3 regions of the Pseudoalteromonas sp. SANK 73390 genome follow, and region 3 is predicted to be linked to each of the others. Evidence: predicted binding sites of a transcription regulator. Region 3 holds the regulator's gene; each other region holds the start of a gene.
What was found. The regulator FliA, encoded in region 3, starts transcription of late flagellar genes. The targets are predictions, from matches to a motif close to CTAAAGNTNNNNNNNNNNNNGCCGATA.
Positions count from the first base shown of each region.

Region 1: SANK73390_RS00275 (DUF5610 domain-containing protein) is a predicted target of FliA. The motif match lies at 1,736-1,762, and genes of this name have one in related genera.
Region 2: pomA (flagellar motor protein PomA) is a predicted target of FliA. The motif match lies at 1,282-1,308, and genes of this name have one in related genera.

Region 1 is NZ_ARPN01000007.1:909-4,189, forward strand. It holds gene murI (glutamate racemase) at 1-515, opposite strand, end outside; gene SANK73390_RS00275 (DUF5610 domain-containing protein) at 578-1,711, opposite strand; gene trmA (tRNA (uridine(54)-C5)-methyltransferase TrmA) at 1,864-2,961, shown strand; gene SANK73390_RS00285 (thiol:disulfide interchange protein DsbA/DsbL) at 3,036-3,281, opposite strand, start outside.
Region 2 is NZ_ARPN01000171.1:17,680-20,960, reverse strand. It holds gene ispA ((2E,6E)-farnesyl diphosphate synthase) at 1-859, opposite strand, end outside; gene SANK73390_RS19305 (exodeoxyribonuclease VII small subunit) at 863-1,105, opposite strand; gene pomA (flagellar motor protein PomA) at 1,428-2,195, shown strand; gene SANK73390_RS19295 (flagellar motor protein MotB) at 2,201-3,133, shown strand; gene SANK73390_RS19290 (aromatic amino acid transport family protein) at 3,169-3,281, opposite strand, start outside.
Region 3 is NZ_ARPN01000108.1:33,598-36,878, reverse strand. It holds gene flhF (flagellar biosynthesis protein FlhF) at 1-192, shown strand, start outside; gene SANK73390_RS13880 (MinD/ParA family ATP-binding protein) at 185-1,045, shown strand; gene SANK73390_RS13875 (RNA polymerase sigma factor FliA) at 1,072-1,782, shown strand; gene cheY (chemotaxis response regulator CheY) at 1,821-2,204, shown strand; gene SANK73390_RS13865 (protein phosphatase CheZ) at 2,225-3,007, shown strand; gene SANK73390_RS13860 (chemotaxis protein CheA) at 3,021-3,281, shown strand, end outside.

The DNA of each region.
Region 1 (3,281 bases), on a different contig from region 3:
TTAATCTGCTCTAACTCACTGTAGAGGAGCTCAATGTCAAACTTTTGATACCAATAAAGTTGCTCAGCAAATGAGACCAAGTGTGTAGAATGATGTAAATCTACTTGGCAACCTTTTGCATATTCACGTATGAGTGAATTTGTATAGGTGTTATTTGAGGTAGCTGGAGTTGCAAGTAATGCAATATGCTTTTTACGGCTACTTTCAGCTGCGGGTTTTATAGCTGGCACTACCCCGACAATAGGAATGTCCGTTATTTCTCTCGTAGCCGCTAAAGCGTGTGTTGATGCTGTATTGCATGCGATAACAATAAGATCAACAGAACAATGAAATAGATTAACTTGTTTTACTAAGCAAGCTAGACGCGCCTGAATGGTTTGCTCAGATTGCAAACCATAAGGTAGAAGTGCATTGTCCATCACATAACTATATTCAGCATAGGGCAGTTGTGCTTGAATATGCTCAAGTACACTTGTACCACCTACGCCTGAATCAAAAACCAAAATGTGCGGCAAAACACTGCAACTCCTCTACCCTATAGCTGCAGCAGTGTGCCATGGACAACGCTAAAAATAAATTAATTCTTGTCTTGTGCTTGCGTATTGAGCTGGTCAAAGAACCCTTGAGCATAATCAAGGAATTCATTTAACCTGCTTTGTCCATCATTTATCCAAGCAAGGATATCAGGTAATTGTTTCTCAATACCTAGCTTTCTCCCTTGATCATGAATGTTTTCTAATTGCTTATCTAAAGGCTGTAGCCCCTTTTCAATGTCTCTAACAGGATTAGTTTGCTGGTACTGACTAATTGCAGCCGTCGTTTTTGATTGACGAAGATCCATAGTGAAATTAGCAATTTGATCGCTGTCTATATTGAGTGTCTTCGCTTTATCAAAAGCATCTTCATAATCGCCTGAAAAAAATGAATCGCTAACATTACGCACATCTTCCATCATTTCATTAATAGCTTGCTGCTCTTGTTCATTAAGTTCACCATTTACACTTATGGAAAAGCTCACCTCATGTTGACTCTGCTGTCCCATTGCAAATCCGTGATCATTACCCTTTTGACTGTAGCTTGCAGCATTCGTTTGTGAGCGAACATCACTAAAGGTGATTTTTACTTCATCTCCCTCCGCTGTCTGAAAGCTGTATTGCGCTTGATTAGATAAGCTAGCGTATTGCGCCCCACTTACCTGCATAGATTGAGATTGAGGATTAAAAAGGGCCTCTTCGAACTCATCTAAACCATTAAAAATACCTTCTCTGGCTTTTTCTATACCTTGTTCAATTTCGCTATTAAAGGCGCTAGCTCCCTTTAATTCATCAGTTGCCTCATCGATACCCATCTGCACACCTTTGCGGGCAGCGCCAAGCATATCTTTGAGTACATCATCATCTTTACCATCAGCTTGAGCTCGCTTTACAGCTAACGTAACAAAGTCCAGCACATTTTTAGTGATAGCCTCAAAATCAAATACAGGTTTGTCTTTCTCAGCCTTTTTCTCTATTCCCAATGCCTGCGCAAGTTTGTCATCTAATACCATCGCGGCAAGTTTATTTTTATCACCAGAGTAACTGTCTAAATTAAAGTTAACACTAGGCATAAACACATTAGGCTTGTTTGCTTTGTTTGTCATTGCTGGGTTAAGCAATTGATGTAACTGTCCAATTTTCATAACATGGCTCCAAATATCGAGGTCATTTTTCATTTAATATAACCACACGTTCCTTGTTATCGACCGAAATGACCTAAGCTGTAGCTTCTTAGTATAAAAAAGAAACACTTTTTATGCGATAAACTGGACAAATCTTCCATGCCCCCTAAAATAGCGCGTCTCTAATTTGTAAGGTACTGGTAATTATGGCTGTCATTTTAATTGATACTTCCACCTATGAGCAGCAGCTCAACGAGAAACAACAACGCATTAGTAAGCAATTTGCAAAATTCAATGCACCTAAATTGGAAGTATATGACTCGCCCAAAGCTCAGTATCGGCAACGTGCTGAGTTTAGAGTTTGGCATGATGGTGATGATTTATTTCATATCATGTTTGATCAAGCTACCAAACAGAAAATACGCATAGAGCGCTTTGACCCTGCAGCGCCTCTCATTCAAGATATGATGCAAGTAATGATGAATAAGCTACGTTACAATGATATTTTGCGACGTAAACTTTTCCAAATTGATTATCTTTCAACACTCAGCGGGGAAATTTTAGTAAGCTTACTTTATCACAAGCCATTAGATGAGCAGTGGCAAGAAGCAATGCAACAATTGCGACTAGAATTACAGCAAACGTATCAAATCGATTTTATTGGCCGAGCTAGAAAACAAAAAGTAGTCTTTGGCAGTGATTATGTTACTGAGCAACTCAAAGTAAATGGCCGTGACTACGTGTATCAACAAGTAGAAAATAGTTTTACTCAACCAAACGCTAAAGTAAACGAAAAAATGTTGGCTTGGGCTCAATCGCTTTGCGCACCGCTAGATAACGATTTATTAGAGCTATATTGTGGAAATGGCAACTTCTCTATTGCACTTGCTGATAGCTTTGACAAAGTACTTGCTACTGAGATATCTAAATCCTCTGTTTACTCAGCACAATATAATATCGCAGCGAATAACATTAAAAATTTAGATATCATTCGGATGTCGAGCGAAGAGTTCACTCAGGCAATGAACGGCGAGCGCAGTTTTTCAAGACTCAATGGCATCAGCCTACAAGACTATCATTGTCAGACTATATTAGTTGACCCACCTCGGGCTGGGATGGATGAGCTCACTTGCCGATTAGTCGCCAATTACGACAATATTATTTATATCTCTTGTAACCCTGATACATTGGAGCGTGACCTTGAACTTTTGTGTCAAACACACTCCATATCACGCATCGCTATTTTCGATCAATTCCCTTACACCCACCATGTGGAGTCCGGTGTTTTTCTAAAGCGTAAATAGCACTTTACTTTTTAAGTATAAAAAAGGCCAGTTGCTTTGAGCTCTGGCCTTTAATTATGTTTAATGGTTTTAACTTACTTCACAGCCAAATAATTGATCAATGCGCTTATCTGATCAGGCGTTGTGGTTTTCGATTCACGCAATAACAACTTATATTTACCATTTACAATAAATGTTGGTACGCCTGTTAATGCGCCTTTATTTTGAAATTGCTCTTGCATGCGAGTCATACGCGACGCTTTAGTGCGAACTGAAAAACTTTTATATAATTTATCAAACTTATCGCCATCTACTCCTTGCGATACAAAGATATCTTTTAT
Region 2 (3,281 bases), on a different contig from region 3:
CTAAATTGGCTAAAATCGTTGTATCTTCTTTTATGTCTTCAAGTGCTAAGATTGCTTCATCAATTAAACTTTGAGCTTTGCTTTTAGCCCCTTCTAGGCCTAGTAGTGCCGGGTAAGTAGATTTATTATTTTCAATGTCAGAGCCTTGAGGTTTCCCCAGAGACTGTGTATCGCCTTCGATGTCTAAAATATCGTCTTGCACTTGAAATGCTAAGCCAACATTTTTCGCGTAGCGTTGCAGTGCTTGGTGTGTTGAAGCCTCTACATTTAAAGCACATAATGCGCCCAGTTCGATAGCCGCGCTTAACAGTGCGCCAGTTTTTAGCTTATGAATTCTTTCAAGCTCAGCTAATGTAACCGTGGTATTTGTTCCAGCGAGGTCGAGCGCTTGTCCCCCTATCATGCCTTCAATCCCAGATGCCTTGGCTAATGTATGTAGCATTTTTACTTGTGTCGTAGCGGGGACTTTAAAGGTATGGCCACTGAGTAGTTCAAAGGCAATAGTTTGCAGTGCATCACCTGCTAAAATAGCGTGTGCTTCATTAAATGCAATATGGCATGTAGGCTTACCACGTCGTAATTCATCATCATCCATTGCTGGTAAATCGTCATGAACTAAAGAGTAGCTATGAATACATTCAATGGCAGCTGCTGCCACATCTAAGTCTTTTATATCTGCACCAAGCATTTGTCCAGTGGCATAAACTAAAAATGGTCTTAATCGTTTACCCCCATTATTAATACTATAAAGGGTGGCGGATTTAATGGTCTCATCGGTATCAAGAGCGCGGGCAAAGTATTGCTCTACATAATTTGCAACGCGAGTTTGTGTTTTGTGTAATTGCGTTTTTAATTCCACAGTTTATTCCACATCACCATCAAATGCAGTTGCTAAACTTTGAGTGTCATTAGCCATGAGAATAGACACTTTTTGCTCGGCTTGTTGCAACTTATTGGTAGATGAATTAGCCAGTGCAATTGCTCGTTCAAACTGTTTTAAAGACTGCTCTAAGGTTAAGGTGCCTTGCTCCATTGAATGAACAATGCCTTCTAATTCTGCCATTGCGTCTTCAAAACTCAGATTTTCTGGTTTTTTTGTTGCCATGATATTGTCTCGTAACTTAACTAATTAAAGCCGTTATAAAATTTAAGAGCCCAATTTTAGGGGCAATGACGTGTGAGGTCAAAGTTTGTAGCATGATTTGCGATACAATATGTTAACTCAGTAGATATATACTGAATGATGGAACTCGCAATTTTGGTGCTTTTTAATATAATTGATTTAAGATATTCAGTAGCTTGCCGATAGTAAAAGGCCACCTTTAAATATTGCTGTGCGCTCAACAGCTAACAGAGCACCTTTTGTGTGTTATTTGAATTGGTCGTGTGAGCAAGAATTAGAATAGATAATACTCTTTGGAGGATATGTGGATTTAGCAACCGTTATTGGGATCTTAGGCGCAATAGGCCTAATTGTGATGTCCATGTTCATGAGTAGTGATGGCGAAGTAATTATGTTTGCTGATGCTGCTTCAGGCGTGATTGTGTTCGGTGGTTCGTTGTTTATTGTACTTGCAAACTTTAGCATGCCGAAGTTTTTCGTGATTGGTAAGGTTGTTGGCAAAGCCTTTATGTTCAAAATTGAGACGCCGGAAGAGTTAATTGAAAAGTCAGTTGAGTTAGCAGATTCAGCGCGCAAAGGGGGGTTCTTAGCATTGGAAGAAGCTGAAATCCCTAATTCTTTTATGCGTAAGGGAGTTGATATGCTCGTGGATGGTCATGATGCTGATGTCGTTAGAGCCACTTTACAAAAAGATATTTCTTTAACCACTAACCGCCATGATGAAGGCGCTTCTTTGTTTAAAAAGCTAGGAGATATAGCCCCTGCGATGGGGATGATTGGTACTTTGATTGGTTTGGTTGCTATGTTGTCTAATATGGATGACCCCAAAGCGATTGGTCCTGCCATGGCGGTTGCATTGCTAACGACTTTATATGGTGCTTTTTTAGCGAATGTTGTTGCTATTCCAATTCAGGCAAAATTAGAGCTTCGTCGAGATGAAGAAGAACTCAATCAAAGACTTATTCTTGATGCGATTTTGGGTATTCAAGATGGCCAGAACCCTAAAGTAATTGAAGGTATTCTTAAAAATTACTTACCAGAGTCAAAACGCGTGCATGAGAAAGAGGAATAACGCTGATGTCTGATGAGCAAGAGTGTAAATGTCCACCCCCTGGGCTGCCAGCTTGGATGGGTACATTTGCGGATCTGATGTCTTTACTAATGTGTTTCTTTGTCTTGCTGTTGGCTTTTTCGGAAATGGATGTACTGAAATTTAAACAAATAGCGGGTTCTATGAAATTTGCATTTGGTGTGCAAAATAAAATAGAAGTAAAAGATATACCTAAAGGAACCAGTGTTATCGCAATGGAATTTACACCAGGTAAACCAGAACCCACCCCAATTGAGACTATTCAGCAGCAAACAGTCGAAATGACACAGCAAATGCTTGAATTTCAAGCTGGAGAGGAAAGCTCTGCAGGTGGAAGGCAAGAGCAAAGGGGAAATAAACGTGGTGGCGAATCACAAAGTACCTCTCAAGAGCAAGCGATGACCCAAGCGATTTCTGCTGCTGATCAAGAGCAGGTGAACGAACTTGTTAAGAAAATTGCGCAGCAGATGGAAAAACAGATTATGGACGGTGCGATAGAGTTAGAGTCACTTGGCCAGCAAATTATTATTCGTATCCAAGAAAATGGGGCGTTTCCCTCTGGCAGTGCATTTTTACAGCCTAAGTTTACGCCAACAATAAGAGAAATCGCAGACTTACTTAAAGATGTACCAGGCGAAATCACGGTGTCAGGGCATACCGATGATTTTCAAGTAAGCGATGAGCTGTATAGCAATAATTGGGATTTATCCGCTACTCGGGCGGTTGCCGTTGCCAGTGAAATGATCAAAGCGCCGGGGTTTGATAAAAATCGCTTAGTTGTAGTAGGTCACGCAGATACTCGGCCACTCGTCCCAAATGAAACAAATGCGGATAGAAGACGAAATCGACGCGTTGAAATCTCTATTTTACAAGGTAAAGCTCAAGAGTCAGACCCAATTGGAGTCTCAGGGCAAAATTAGTAAAGCAGTTACTGGGTAACTACTTTATTGTATTTTTATCCTAATGACGGGGTAACACCTGTCATTTGTAGTCCTTGCGCTGTGATAATTAAAATACCGCAAAGAGCTGCAACTGCAAGTCCAAGCGTTCCCCCCCTAACTTGGTAGC
Region 3 (3,281 bases):
ATTAGCATAGCGATTCAAAATCGCTTGCCAATAGGGTATCTTACCAATGGACAGCGAGTTCCTGAGGATATTCGTGTTGCGAATGCTCAAAAGCTAGTCAAAAAAGCGGAACAATTGTATTTAAAGAGAATAAAAGCACAACATTCGAGACCTGCAGCAGTAGCGTCTCAGACAGTAGGAATGTATGATTAACACAGTATTAGATCAAGCAAGTGGCCTGCGTAAAATGAGTCAAAATAATAATCACGGTGTTAAAGTTATTGCGGTAACAGGTGGTAAAGGTGGGGTTGGCAAAACTAATGTCTCCTTAAATACTGCAATCGCACTGGGTCAGCAAGGAAATCGTGTCTTGGTATTGGATGCTGATTTGGGTTTGGCAAACTGTGATGTCATGTTAGGTCTTAGAGTTGAGAAAAATTTATCACATGTGCTTTCTGGTGAGTGTGAGCTAGATGAAATATTAGTCGAAGGACCTGCGGGAATTAAAATTGTGCCTGCTACGTCTGGGTCGCAAAGTATGGTGGAGCTAACACCAGCAGAACATGCAGGTCTTATTCGCGCATTTAGTGAGTTAAATACTGAATTTGATATACTTATCGTAGATACTGCAGCTGGCATTTCGGATATGGTGCTGAGCTTTTCTCGTGCAGCACAAGATGTGATGGTAGTCGTGTGTGATGAACCTACATCAATAACTGACGCTTATGCACTCATAAAGGTATTAAGCCGTGAGCATGGTGTTTATAAATTTAAAATTGTTGCAAATATGGTGCGAAGCTTGCGAGAAGGGCAAGAATTATTTGCTAAACTCTCAAAAGTAACGGATAGGTTTTTGGATGTAGCTTTGGAGCTTGTAGCAACAGTACCGTTCGATGAAAATATGCGTAAGTCGTCAAGGCGTCAAAAGACGATTGTTGAGTTGTTTCCCAATTCACCTGCAGCGGTCGCATTTAGAGGTCTTGCGAGTAAGGCTGTAAAGTGGCCAATACCGCATCAGCCATCGGGGCATTTAGAGTTTTTTATTGAACAATTAGTCAATGGTTAACTATGGCATCATCGGTGAGTAAAGCGATGGGGTATCAGACATCTGAACATTTACATAAAGTGGTGGAACGTCATGCATCACTGGTCAAAAAAGTTGCGTGTCATATGCTGGCGCGTCTACCTGCAAATATTCAATTAGATGATTTGATACAATCTGGCATGATAGGGCTAATTGAAGCAACTAAAAATTTTGATGCATCAAAAGGAGCCAGTTTTGAAACGTTTGCTGGTATTCGCATTCGAGGTGCAATGTTAGATGAGATCCGCAGAGGTGATTGGGCTCCTCGTTCAGTTCACCGTAAAAGTAGAATGGTTGCAGAAGCCATCGCAGAACTTGAATCTACACTCAATCGAGAGCCAAAAGATACGGAAATAGCTGAAAAACTTGATATTACGCTGGATGAGTACCATCATATCTTAAGTGATGTGAATAGCAGTAAAGTCATAGGTATTGAGGACTTAGGTGTAGATGAAGATGTTATTTCACCTGCAGACAACGATTTATCGCTAGACAAACCATTTAATAACGTTAAAAATGAACGTTTTAACGAGTCGTTAGTGGCAGCGATAAATGCTTTGCCAGAAAGAGACGCCCTAGTGTTGTCGCTTTATTACAACGATGAAATGAATTTAAAAGAGATCGGGCAAATACTAGATGTAAGTGAATCTCGTGTTAGCCAAATTCATGGGCAGGCAATGATAAGGCTAAGAGCCAAAATCAATGACTGGGTCAATTAGAGTAAAAATAATAGGTTCAAACCTCACTGGAGGATGTTTTGGATAAAAACATGAAAATTCTCGTGGTTGATGATTTTTCTACAATGAGGAGAATAATCAAAAATCTGCTTAGAGATTTAGGCTTTACCAATGTACAAGAAGCTGATGATGGCAGTACTGCGCTTCCAATGCTACAAAACCAAGAGTTTGATTTTGTAGTAACAGATTGGAATATGCCTGGCATGCAAGGTATCGATTTGCTACGAGCTATTAGAGCGGATGATAACCTTAAGCATATCCCAGTGTTAATGGTGACTGCGGAAGCTAAAAAAGAACAAATTGTGGCAGCTGCACAAGCTGGGGTTAACGGCTACATTGTTAAACCTTTTACTGCAGGAACACTAAAAACAAAGTTAGAAAAAGTGTTTGAACGTTTAGGCTAAGAACTAAGAAGGAGAGGCTAATGTCAACGCCTTCTGTGCCTCAGATCAGTCTTGAGCAGGCAAAACAGCTTGTTGCTTATCTAGAGCAAGGTGAACAAGAAAAAGCAGATCAATTAATTCTGGATGCTGCCAATAAAGAGCAATCTGAGTTATTTGCAGAGGTGGGTAAATTAACCCGCCAGCTGCATGAGTCACTAAAGAGCTTTGAACTCGACACGCGTCTTGCTGATTTGACGACTGATGCCCTTCCTGATGCAAAGCAACGTTTAAACTACGTTATGGAACTGACGGAAAACGCTGCTAATAAAACGATGGACGCTGTTGAAGCAAGCTTGCCGCTTGCACAACAGTTAGCAGATGATTTGTCTGATATAAAACCGACTTGGGATCGCCTAATGAGGCGTGACATACAACTTGGTGAGTTCAAGTCACTATGCCATGATTTAGACAATTTCATGCAAGGGTCACAAACGCGGACTGATGAACTGCAAAGTTTGATGACTAATGTGCTAATGGCTCAAGATTATCAAGATTTAACAGGACAAGTTATACGCAGAGTTATAGAGCTGGTAAGAGAAGTTGAAGATAGTCTCATAAATCTGTTAACCGTTTTTGGCACCTCTGATGAACTACCGAGTAAAAGTCAGCAAACTCAAAGCAAGGCCGTTTTACCAAATGAGATTGACGCTGACGTAAACGAGATTTCAGGGCCGGAAGGGCCCATTATTGATGCAGATACTCGAGATGATGTGGTATCAGGTCAAGATGAAGTTGATGATTTGCTATCAAGTTTAGGCTTCTAATAGGAGAGTATGCATGAGCTTTGAAGTCGATGAAGATATCCTACAAGACTTTCTCGTCGAAGCTGGAGAGATCCTTGAATTGTTGTCTGAGCAGCTTGTAGAGTTAGAAAATAACCCTGAAGACAAAGACCTTTTAAATGCGATTTTTAGAGGGTTTCATACAGTTAAAGGTGGCGCTGGCTTTTTAAGCATGACCGAGTTGGTTGATGCATGTCATGGTGCAGAAAATGTGTTTGATGTGTTGCGTCAAGGGCAGAGGAAAGTGACTTCAGAG